One region of the Desulfitobacterium hafniense DCB-2 genome, then DNA from elsewhere that is predicted to be linked to it. Evidence: a T-box and tRNA genes for the amino acid it is inferred to sense, from the RefSeq annotation. Region 1 holds a T-box; the other holds one or more tRNA genes.

Region 1 (4,215 bases):
TAAGCTGCGCGGACAAAACTAACGCTCAAGCCCTCCGCTGCGTGCTTTTCCCGAAGTTTTGTTTCCGCTCGCTTAAATTCGCTCTCTTTTGTAAAACAAAATCCTTGGGCAGCTTTCGGGTCTAAAGGACGTGGATGTAAGATAGCTACCCAATCTGAGTATGCCTTTTCATTCTTTGCTGATGCCGCTCCGCAGCATGGCCGTCACTCTATTAATCTAACACCTCATGGATTCTTTTCCAATACCTATCCAATAAAACTAAAAGACAGGCTATCAATTATGGCCATTGACAAAACAAAAGGATTCAAACCACATAAGTCTGAATCCTTTTGCCTGAGTCTTATCTTATACTAATTGCTTCTTGCTGCAGATTTCTTCCTGGATGAGAGCAATGAATTCTGCTACAGAAAGTTTTTCACCGGCGTTAGCCTGACCATAGCGCCGTACAGCGACAGTATCTGTTTCCGCTTCCTGGTCACCGACCACGAGAGCGAAGGGAATTTTGTGAGTCTGGGCTTCCCGGATCTTATAGCTGATCTTCTCGCGGCGTTCATCCACTTCAGCCCGGATGTCCAAGTCGTTTAAGCGGCGGACGATGTCCTGAGCATAGTCCTCGTGGCGTTCGCTGATGGGCAGCACCCGGACCTGAACAGGAGCCAGCCAGGTGGGGAAGGCACCGGCATAATGCTCTGTGAGCAGAGCAATGAAGCGCTCAATGCTGCCGTACACCACCCGGTGAATCATAACCGGGCGATGCTTTTGACCATCTTCACCGATATAGGTGAGGTCAAACTTCTCAGGCATTTGAAAATCCAGTTGTATGGTACCGCACTGCCAGGTTCTGCCTAAGCAGTCCCGGAGATGGAAGTCGATTTTCGGTCCGTAGAAAGCACCGTCTCCTGGGTTGATCTTATAGTTGACTCCCTTGGCTTCCAGGGCTTCCTGCAGGGCATTGGTAGCCATCTCCCACGTCTCATCGGCCCCCATGGAGTTTTCAGGACGAGTGGAAAGCTCCACATGATACTCAAAGCCAAAGACCTTATAGAAACGGTCCACCAGGTCGATGACGCCGCTGATTTCAGCTTTGATTTGGGAGGGAAGCATAAAGATATGGGCGTCATCCTGAGTGAAGTTGCGCACCCGCAAGAGTCCGTTTAAAGCACCGGATAACTCATGGCGATGAACCAAGCCCAGTTCTCCCATTCTCAAAGGAAGATCCCGATAGCTTCTCAGCTTCTGCTTATACATAATCATGCCCCCTGGGCAGTTCATGGGCTTGACGGCGAAGTCCTCATCATCAATCTTGGTAGTGTACATATTGTCTTTATAATGATCCCAGTGACCGGAGTTTTCCCACAGGTTGCGGCTGAGGATGATGGGGGTCTTGATTTCGTGATAGCCTCTCTTGCGATGCTCCTGGCGCCAGAAGTCTTCCAGTTGGTTGCGCAGCACCATGCCTTTGGGATGGAAGAAGGGAAAGCCAGGCCCTTCATCGTGGAGGCTGAACAGATCCAGCTCCACACCCAGTTTACGGTGATCACGGCGCTTGGCTTCTTCCAGCTTAAAGAGGTAGTCATCCAGATCTTCTTTTTTGGCCCAAACAGTTCCGTAGATCCGTTGGAGCATCTTATTCTTTTCACTGCCCCGCCAGTAAGCCCCGGCCAGGTTCATGAGTTTAAACGCTTTAACTACCCCTGTGGAAGGAATATGGGGACCGGCACAGAGATCGGTGAAGCCACCTTGAGTGTACATGGAAATCACTTCATCTTCAGGCAAGTCCTCGATCAGCTCTACCTTATACTTTTCTCCCTCTGCAGAGAAATACTGCAAAGCGTCGCTGCGGGAGATCTCTTTTCGTTCGTAGCGTTTATTTTCTTTGACCAATCGACGCATCTCAGCTTCGATCTTCTCCAGATCCTCCGGTGTAAAGACATGCTCGGAATCAAAATCATAATAGAAGCCATTGTCAATGGCGGGGCCAATCCCTAAGATGGTCCCCGGGAAGAGGTTCCGCACCGCTTCCGCCATCAGGTGAGAAGTGGAATGCCTTAAAATCTTCAGGCCTTCCTCAGAATCCGCCGTGATAATCTCCACCTCAGCATCCTGAGTTAAAGCATAGGACAGGTCCTTAACCTCTCCATTCACTTTCCCGGCCAGAGCAGCTTTAGCCAGACCCCTGGAGATAGAGGCCGCTAATTCCATGAGACTCTTACCCGATTCGATCTCCCGAATGGAGCCGTCTTTTAAAGTAATCTTTACCATCATAGTCAACTCCTTATTCTTTGGTTTTAATCTTTAAACTTTGAAAAAACTAAAAAAGCCCTCATCCCAATATGGGACGAGAACTTTATTCCCGTGGTTCCACCCAAGTTAAAGCACCCTCGGATGCTTTCACTTTGCTCCCTTAACGCGGGCCGACGTCTGAGCTTACTTCTCTTCAACTCAGCACTCCGGGGTGGTCTTCCTCTGCTTCTCTGTGAGAGATGCTTGCAGCCGGTGGCATCTCCTCTCTAACACAAACCAAAACAAATTACTTTCCCCATCATCGTTTTCATTTTATTATATCCACCCTTTTAGCCTTTGTCAATTCTTCTCACTTTGTCAAATCTTCTCACAGATGGGACAGCTTTCAGTACAATAGCTGACACGGCCTTCAAAAACCTTGCAAATGGTCTGCAGAGTATCCTGGTAGCCTTCATAACGAATATGCAGCACAATTTTTCGTGGAGCTACGGCAATCAGGGCGCTGACGAGAAGATCCTCATAGGTGAGTTCCTGAGAGGTATCCATGAAGGATAACTCATCCATATATTTTTTGGTGATTTTTTTGCCTTCTTCATTATAGAGGTTGAACTTGCCGTGTTTGGTTATTCCGACATGCAAGGTATGAATGCGGGGTTTTTGCGAATCCACAAAGCGCTTGAGCAGATTGATAAACTCCTCATATTCTGCTTCAATCACATGTTCATTCACCACATAATTGACGGCTCTATAGATCTCCTCTTTATAGTCTTTGGCACGGAATCGCAAGAAGCCTTCCATATCAAAGAACGGCTGAGCTTCTATACACTTGACGATTTGGTTGACCAAGGACGCTTTACGATGAATACGGTAATTTTTCCATTGCCGGGATTCTTGATTAAGGTATTGGAGAGACTTCTCAAAAACTTGAACGACTTCCTCCCGTTTCAGTTTATACTTGCTTTTGAGCAGCCAGCGGATATGATCCTTCTCCCAATGCTGCAAAATCGTTTCCGCAATAGCATTCGCCAAATAATAGCTGTGAATCTTTTTTGTGGTCTCCCGATCCTCTTCGATCGCTTCAAGCTGGAACTCACAATCTATCAACCAGTGCTTGCCTTGTTGATATTCGTGAAGCACCACAGGAAGCTTTTCTTGCTCTTGGAGCTGCCTAAGGCGCTCATAAATGCTCTCTCGATAATATTGAGTTCCAACCTGAACGGAGTGTTGTTCCACCCTGGCATCCCCTCCATAGTAGAGTATATGAGCAAGGTTTGCTCATATTGCGGTTTACCTCGAAATTACTCAAGCTATTTCGCAAAATCATATATTCCCTACTATTGCCAGGTTGACTCTCCCTTATTCCCCAAACCAGGATAGTGCCGCCTATTTCTGCACAGCAGCAAACTATAGACGGACATACAAAGGGAGTGCCGCCGACTCAGCTCTTTCAAAAAGCCGTTTGGCGACACTCCCTATTTTTCCTTTGACTAGCGTGTTATCTGCATAAAACTCTTAATGCCAAGATCGCTCTTGAGAATATGGTCCAAGACCCACCCAAAGATGAACTCCAAAAGCTTGCGGGTATGTCCATCCTGATCCTGATCAATAGCAGAGAAGTCAACGGACTCCACTTCTTTGATGAAATCGTCATGGGCTACTTTTTGTTTGAAGTAGCCTGGGTACTTGATTTTAAGCATCAGCTCTTCTTCTGTTTGGAAGTGGTGAACAGTATATTCCTTAAGCTCGGCGATGATTTGAATGATCTTATCGTACTTATCCGGCAGCAAGTAGTTTTCCAACAAATCATAGATCTCATTGCCGATTTCGAACAGATGCTTATGCTGTTCATCGATTTCTTCTACTCCGATGGAGTATTCGTCTTTCCACTTTAACATAACAATCACCTCTTTTGAATCTCCGTTTTCAAGTGCCGGGTTTAATATCCCCAGTCCTATTTTACAACACTAACTC
Region 2 (4,215 bases), 700 kb from region 1:
GGTCCAAGAAAAATGGGTATAAGAAACCAAGTCATTGAAAAATCCGAACAATGACCAAATCGAGGTATTTACTATGGGGGGAACGAAACGCTCGGCGCTTGCCAGGCAAACTCTCTTTAATATGGAGTAATACTTTGGGGCATTAGAGACTTTGCCGTCTTCAAGCTTCTAGGTGTTGTTCCGTGTCAATGGGATGATGGCGAGCATATCCTCGGCCTGAGGGCCTCGGTATCCCTCGCATCACCCTTGACACGGGCAAACTTACAATCATGCAACAAAGAGATGTTTAAGCAGCAGGTGCTTGTCTGAGCTTAGTATTTCTCCAGGATTGATGATCCTCAGGTTGCCTGATTTCAAAGGGTTTCTGGTCACGAAGAACAGCAAAGATGTAGTGGAGAAGTTTATGCATTACGGCTACGAGAGCTACCTTTTTCTTCTTGTTCACGCATTTTGCCGCGTAGAATTCTCGCAGAACCGGATTGATCTCATCCCCCTTACGTGTTGTACGAATGGAGGCCATAGCGATGGTAAACAGAATTCTTCTCCCGATCCGTGTGCCGCGTTTCGAGATTTTATTTCGGTCACCCTGGAATTTTCCAGACTGATTGACGGATGGATCCAGCCCAAAGAAAGCTGTCAAGGCCTTAGCCGAGTTGAAAAGCCTAAAGTCTCCGATTTCTGCAATCAGCGTAGCTGCTGTCAGAAAGCCAATACCAGGTATACCATCAAGAAGCTCAATATGACGCTTAGCATCGGCAGGAAAGAGCTCAGAGTCAATCATCGCTTGTATTTGCGTTACAACCCCGTCTAAACTGGCCTGCATGCTTTCGATCCCGTCGATATGGACTTTGATCTTAGCATCCAGCCAAGAGAACTCATGAGGCATGGAGGAAGCAAGCTGGGCACAGTCTTTGAGTTGGTTCACCTTCTTTGTTGCCCAAGCGGTCCCCTTACGACTGGTTTTCGAGATAAGAGAAGTCAGTGAATCGGTATCAGCGGCTAGAATGGCCCGTGGTGAAGGGAAATCTTTCAGAATGGCTAAAGCTGTTTTGCCAAAGGCCCCAGAGAACACATCAAGGAATCCCGGGAACAGAAGATAGAGGTCCGTGGATAGTCTGTTCTTCATCTCGGTGAGGGTATCCGACAGAGCATAATACTCCCGAGTCATCATGCGTAGAGCCAGAATTTGGGGCTCAGGAACCAGAGAAACCTTCACATCTTGGTATTTAGCCAGTCTAGCAATCGCTTCGGCATCCTTACTATCATTTTTCACTTTTCTTAAGTCGAAATTTTTGGTAGAATGAACACTCAAGGGGTTCAGCACAAAACCCTTAAGGTTATTCGACCTCAAGAAGAAGAAGAGTGGTAAATGAAAGATACCCGTAGATTCTACGAAGTAGATGGGCTTTCGTTGTAACCGCTCTTCTTCCTTTTTTAGGATATCGAGCAGTTTATGAAAGCCAGCGGGATTATGATCAATCCGAAAAGGTTTGCGGATGAGTTCCCCAGAGGGAGCGAGCATAGCAACGACAGAGAATTCAGAAGAAACATCGATTCCAACAACAAAGTCATGAAGAAACTGGGACAAATTAACACAACCTTTCCAACAGATGAGTCAGAGCATCCACTAAAAAAGAATGCCAACACCCTTGCATTTGAAACGGGTAACACGAAATCCGTGACCCAACCAGCTAAACATCGAATCATTCTTGTGGAGTGACACGCTTTTTCACGGATAAGCCTCAAAGAGGGATCCAGGAGGTACGCACATCTATCTCTCTGACCAAGAAATGATTATACCAGAGGTTTAGCGATATTGGTTACGTAGAGTGTCAGCTCATTCATCTGAACAATAAGGATTAGGTTTTCAAAGAACGTTCGGGTAGGTTTTTTAACTTAACCCAATATCTATCTTACAAGGAGGTTTAATAAGCAGCTGAAAACAAGTAAACAAGTAACAAGAAATGGTAATAAATTTTATAGATTTTGGTGTTGAAAAACTTCCAGCCTTATGCTATTATAAATTTTGTCGCTAGACAAGCCGATGTAGCTCAATTGGTAGAGCAGCTGATTTGTAATCAGCAGGTTACAGGTTCGAGTCCTGCCATCGGCTCCAGTTATATTTTAAGAATGAAGATCATTTTCTGAAACCTATGAATTCTGCTTGATAAAGGCTGACTCATTTGTTTTAGGGAGTGGTCTTTTGTTGTAATTATCCTTTTCTTGAGCAAGTAATTATAGATTTTTCTTATTACTATAAGGTATAGTTAAGAGGAAGCATCTGCTTCACAATTAAATTAAAAAGGAGGACATGAATTGGATTCTGAAAAAGTTGTCAATATGGTACCCAAAATGAAAATGAGCAAAAGCTTCATTACCTTTGGGCTTGTGATTGTACTTCTTGTTATCTTGGCACTGGATGCCTTTGTCATCGTGAATGCGGGCCAAAGAGGTATTGTTCTGCAATTAGGGGCTGTCCGTCCCATCGTCTTAACAGAAGGGTTGCATTTTAAAATTCCCTTTGTTCAAAGCGTTGTCCCGATGGAGGTACGAGTCCAGAAATCTCAATCCGAGCAAACGGCCGCTTCAAAAGACTTACAAATCGTTACGACTACCGTTGCGGTTAACTTTCACCTTGACCCTATTCAAGTGAATAAGCTTTATCAGAATGTCGGATTATCTTATGGAGAACGAATTGTTGATCCGGCTATCGGTGAAGCGGTGAAAGCAATAACGGCTCAATATACGGCTGAAGAGTTGATCTCCAAACGTTCAGAAGTTAGTGCCAAGATTAAAGAGACTCTTGCTTCAAAACTAGCGACTTACTATATGGTTCTGGACGAAATAAATATCACTGAATTCAAATTTAGTCAGGAGTTCAACAATGCGATTGAACAAAAGCAAATTGCTGAGCAGCAAGCTTTAAAGGCTAATCTTGATCTGCAAAGAATTGAAATCGAGGCCAAGCAAAAAGTAGAACAAGCAAAAGCTGAAGCGGAATCTCTACGGCTTCAAAAGCAAGAAGTTACTCCTGAACTGGTACAACTAAGGGAAATTGAAGCTAAGATTAAAGCTATTGAAAAATGGGATGGCAAACTTCCCAATGTTACCGGTGGAGCAGTCCCTTTTATTGATGTCAATAGCGGCCAGTAAAGATCTTAGTCAAAGGTTTTTTACGCAGAAAGCCACCCTTGACAGGTGGCTTTCGCTGTATTTATAACCTAATACACCTGGTGATTTGTTGCTTTACCATGATAGATAGATCTTGGCAAGAACCTTATACTTGAGCCAGTCTCCTGGAACTAACTGAAAGTGAGTTTAGTATAATGAATAAAAAGGTGAGACACTATTCAGCCGTTATTTTAATGGGAGTAGTTCTCGGAATCGTCATAGCTATCCTGAAAAACTATGTAGGCTTAGACATCGATATAATACCGCTATTGCTTTATCTCTATGTGATTTTGGTAATTAGCGGTGTGACTTTCTATCTCTACATTGCTGTTTATACGAAGAATATGAACTTAGTGGGTAGATATGTTCAGCGGAAGAGAGACCATCCTTATTACGCCTTGTTGATTTCTTTAGTGGAGAAAGATTATCAAGAAGCGGAGATTCAGCTGGAAAGGCTCAGTTCTTTCTACAAGCAAGCTAAGATCGCTCTCACAGCCACATTGCAAATAGAAAAAAATCTCTTGAGAGAAGCCGAAGCAACCGCTCAAGAGATTAAAAACAGCAATATCCGCTATCATAATCTGGCTTTAATTGCCCTGCTCCATGGGAACCTTGAGGAGTTCGAAACTTATAAAGTCCGGATTAAGCATAAGCACTTGCACTATGCACTTGAAGCAGAAGCGGCTTTTAGAGAACAAGATTATAAAAAGGCCGATGAATTGGCCGAACTTGCTATGGCATCAACGGGTGGGCTACAAAAATGGGTTTATGAAAAATCACTGGAGAAACAAAAAGGTAATACCCAGCGCCGATCCTATTTTTAAATGGAGATCTAAGCACCTCGCTGCACCCGTGCTGCAGGACGGCTTTTCATAAACAGTGCCAGCAGACCGGCGACGAAAGGCAGGACAAAGAGAGCGGAAATAGCCATTTGAAGCCCCCAAAGATCGGCGATACGGCCAATCAGAACCACTGCAAGGCCCCCGACTCCTCCGGCGAAACCCAAAGTTAAACCTGCTGCCATGGCCTTATTATTGGGAATAA

The links. A T-box is a leader RNA that pairs with one kind of tRNA and senses whether it is charged. The one in region 1 lies ahead of thrS (threonine--tRNA ligase), so its partner is inferred to be a tRNA-Thr.
Region 2: it has a tRNA-Thr gene. The T-box ahead of thrS (threonine--tRNA ligase) is inferred to sense a tRNA for this amino acid. The anticodon was not compared.

What each region holds. Positions count from the first base shown of each region.
Region 1 is NC_011830.1:202,152-206,366, reverse strand. It holds gene thrS (threonine--tRNA ligase) at 346-2,262, opposite strand; T-box leader at 2,332-2,555, opposite strand; gene ytxC (putative sporulation protein YtxC) at 2,602-3,477, opposite strand; gene DHAF_RS00990 (bacteriohemerythrin) at 3,732-4,139, opposite strand.
Region 2 is NC_011830.1:905,971-910,185, forward strand. It holds gene DHAF_RS04095 (IS110-like element ISDha10 family transposase) at 287-1,588, opposite strand; tRNA gene DHAF_RS04100 (tRNA-Thr) at 2,041-2,116, shown strand; gene DHAF_RS04105 (prohibitin family protein) at 2,317-3,153, shown strand; gene DHAF_RS04110 (hypothetical protein) at 3,327-3,995, shown strand; gene DHAF_RS04115 (MFS transporter) at 4,004-4,215, opposite strand, start outside.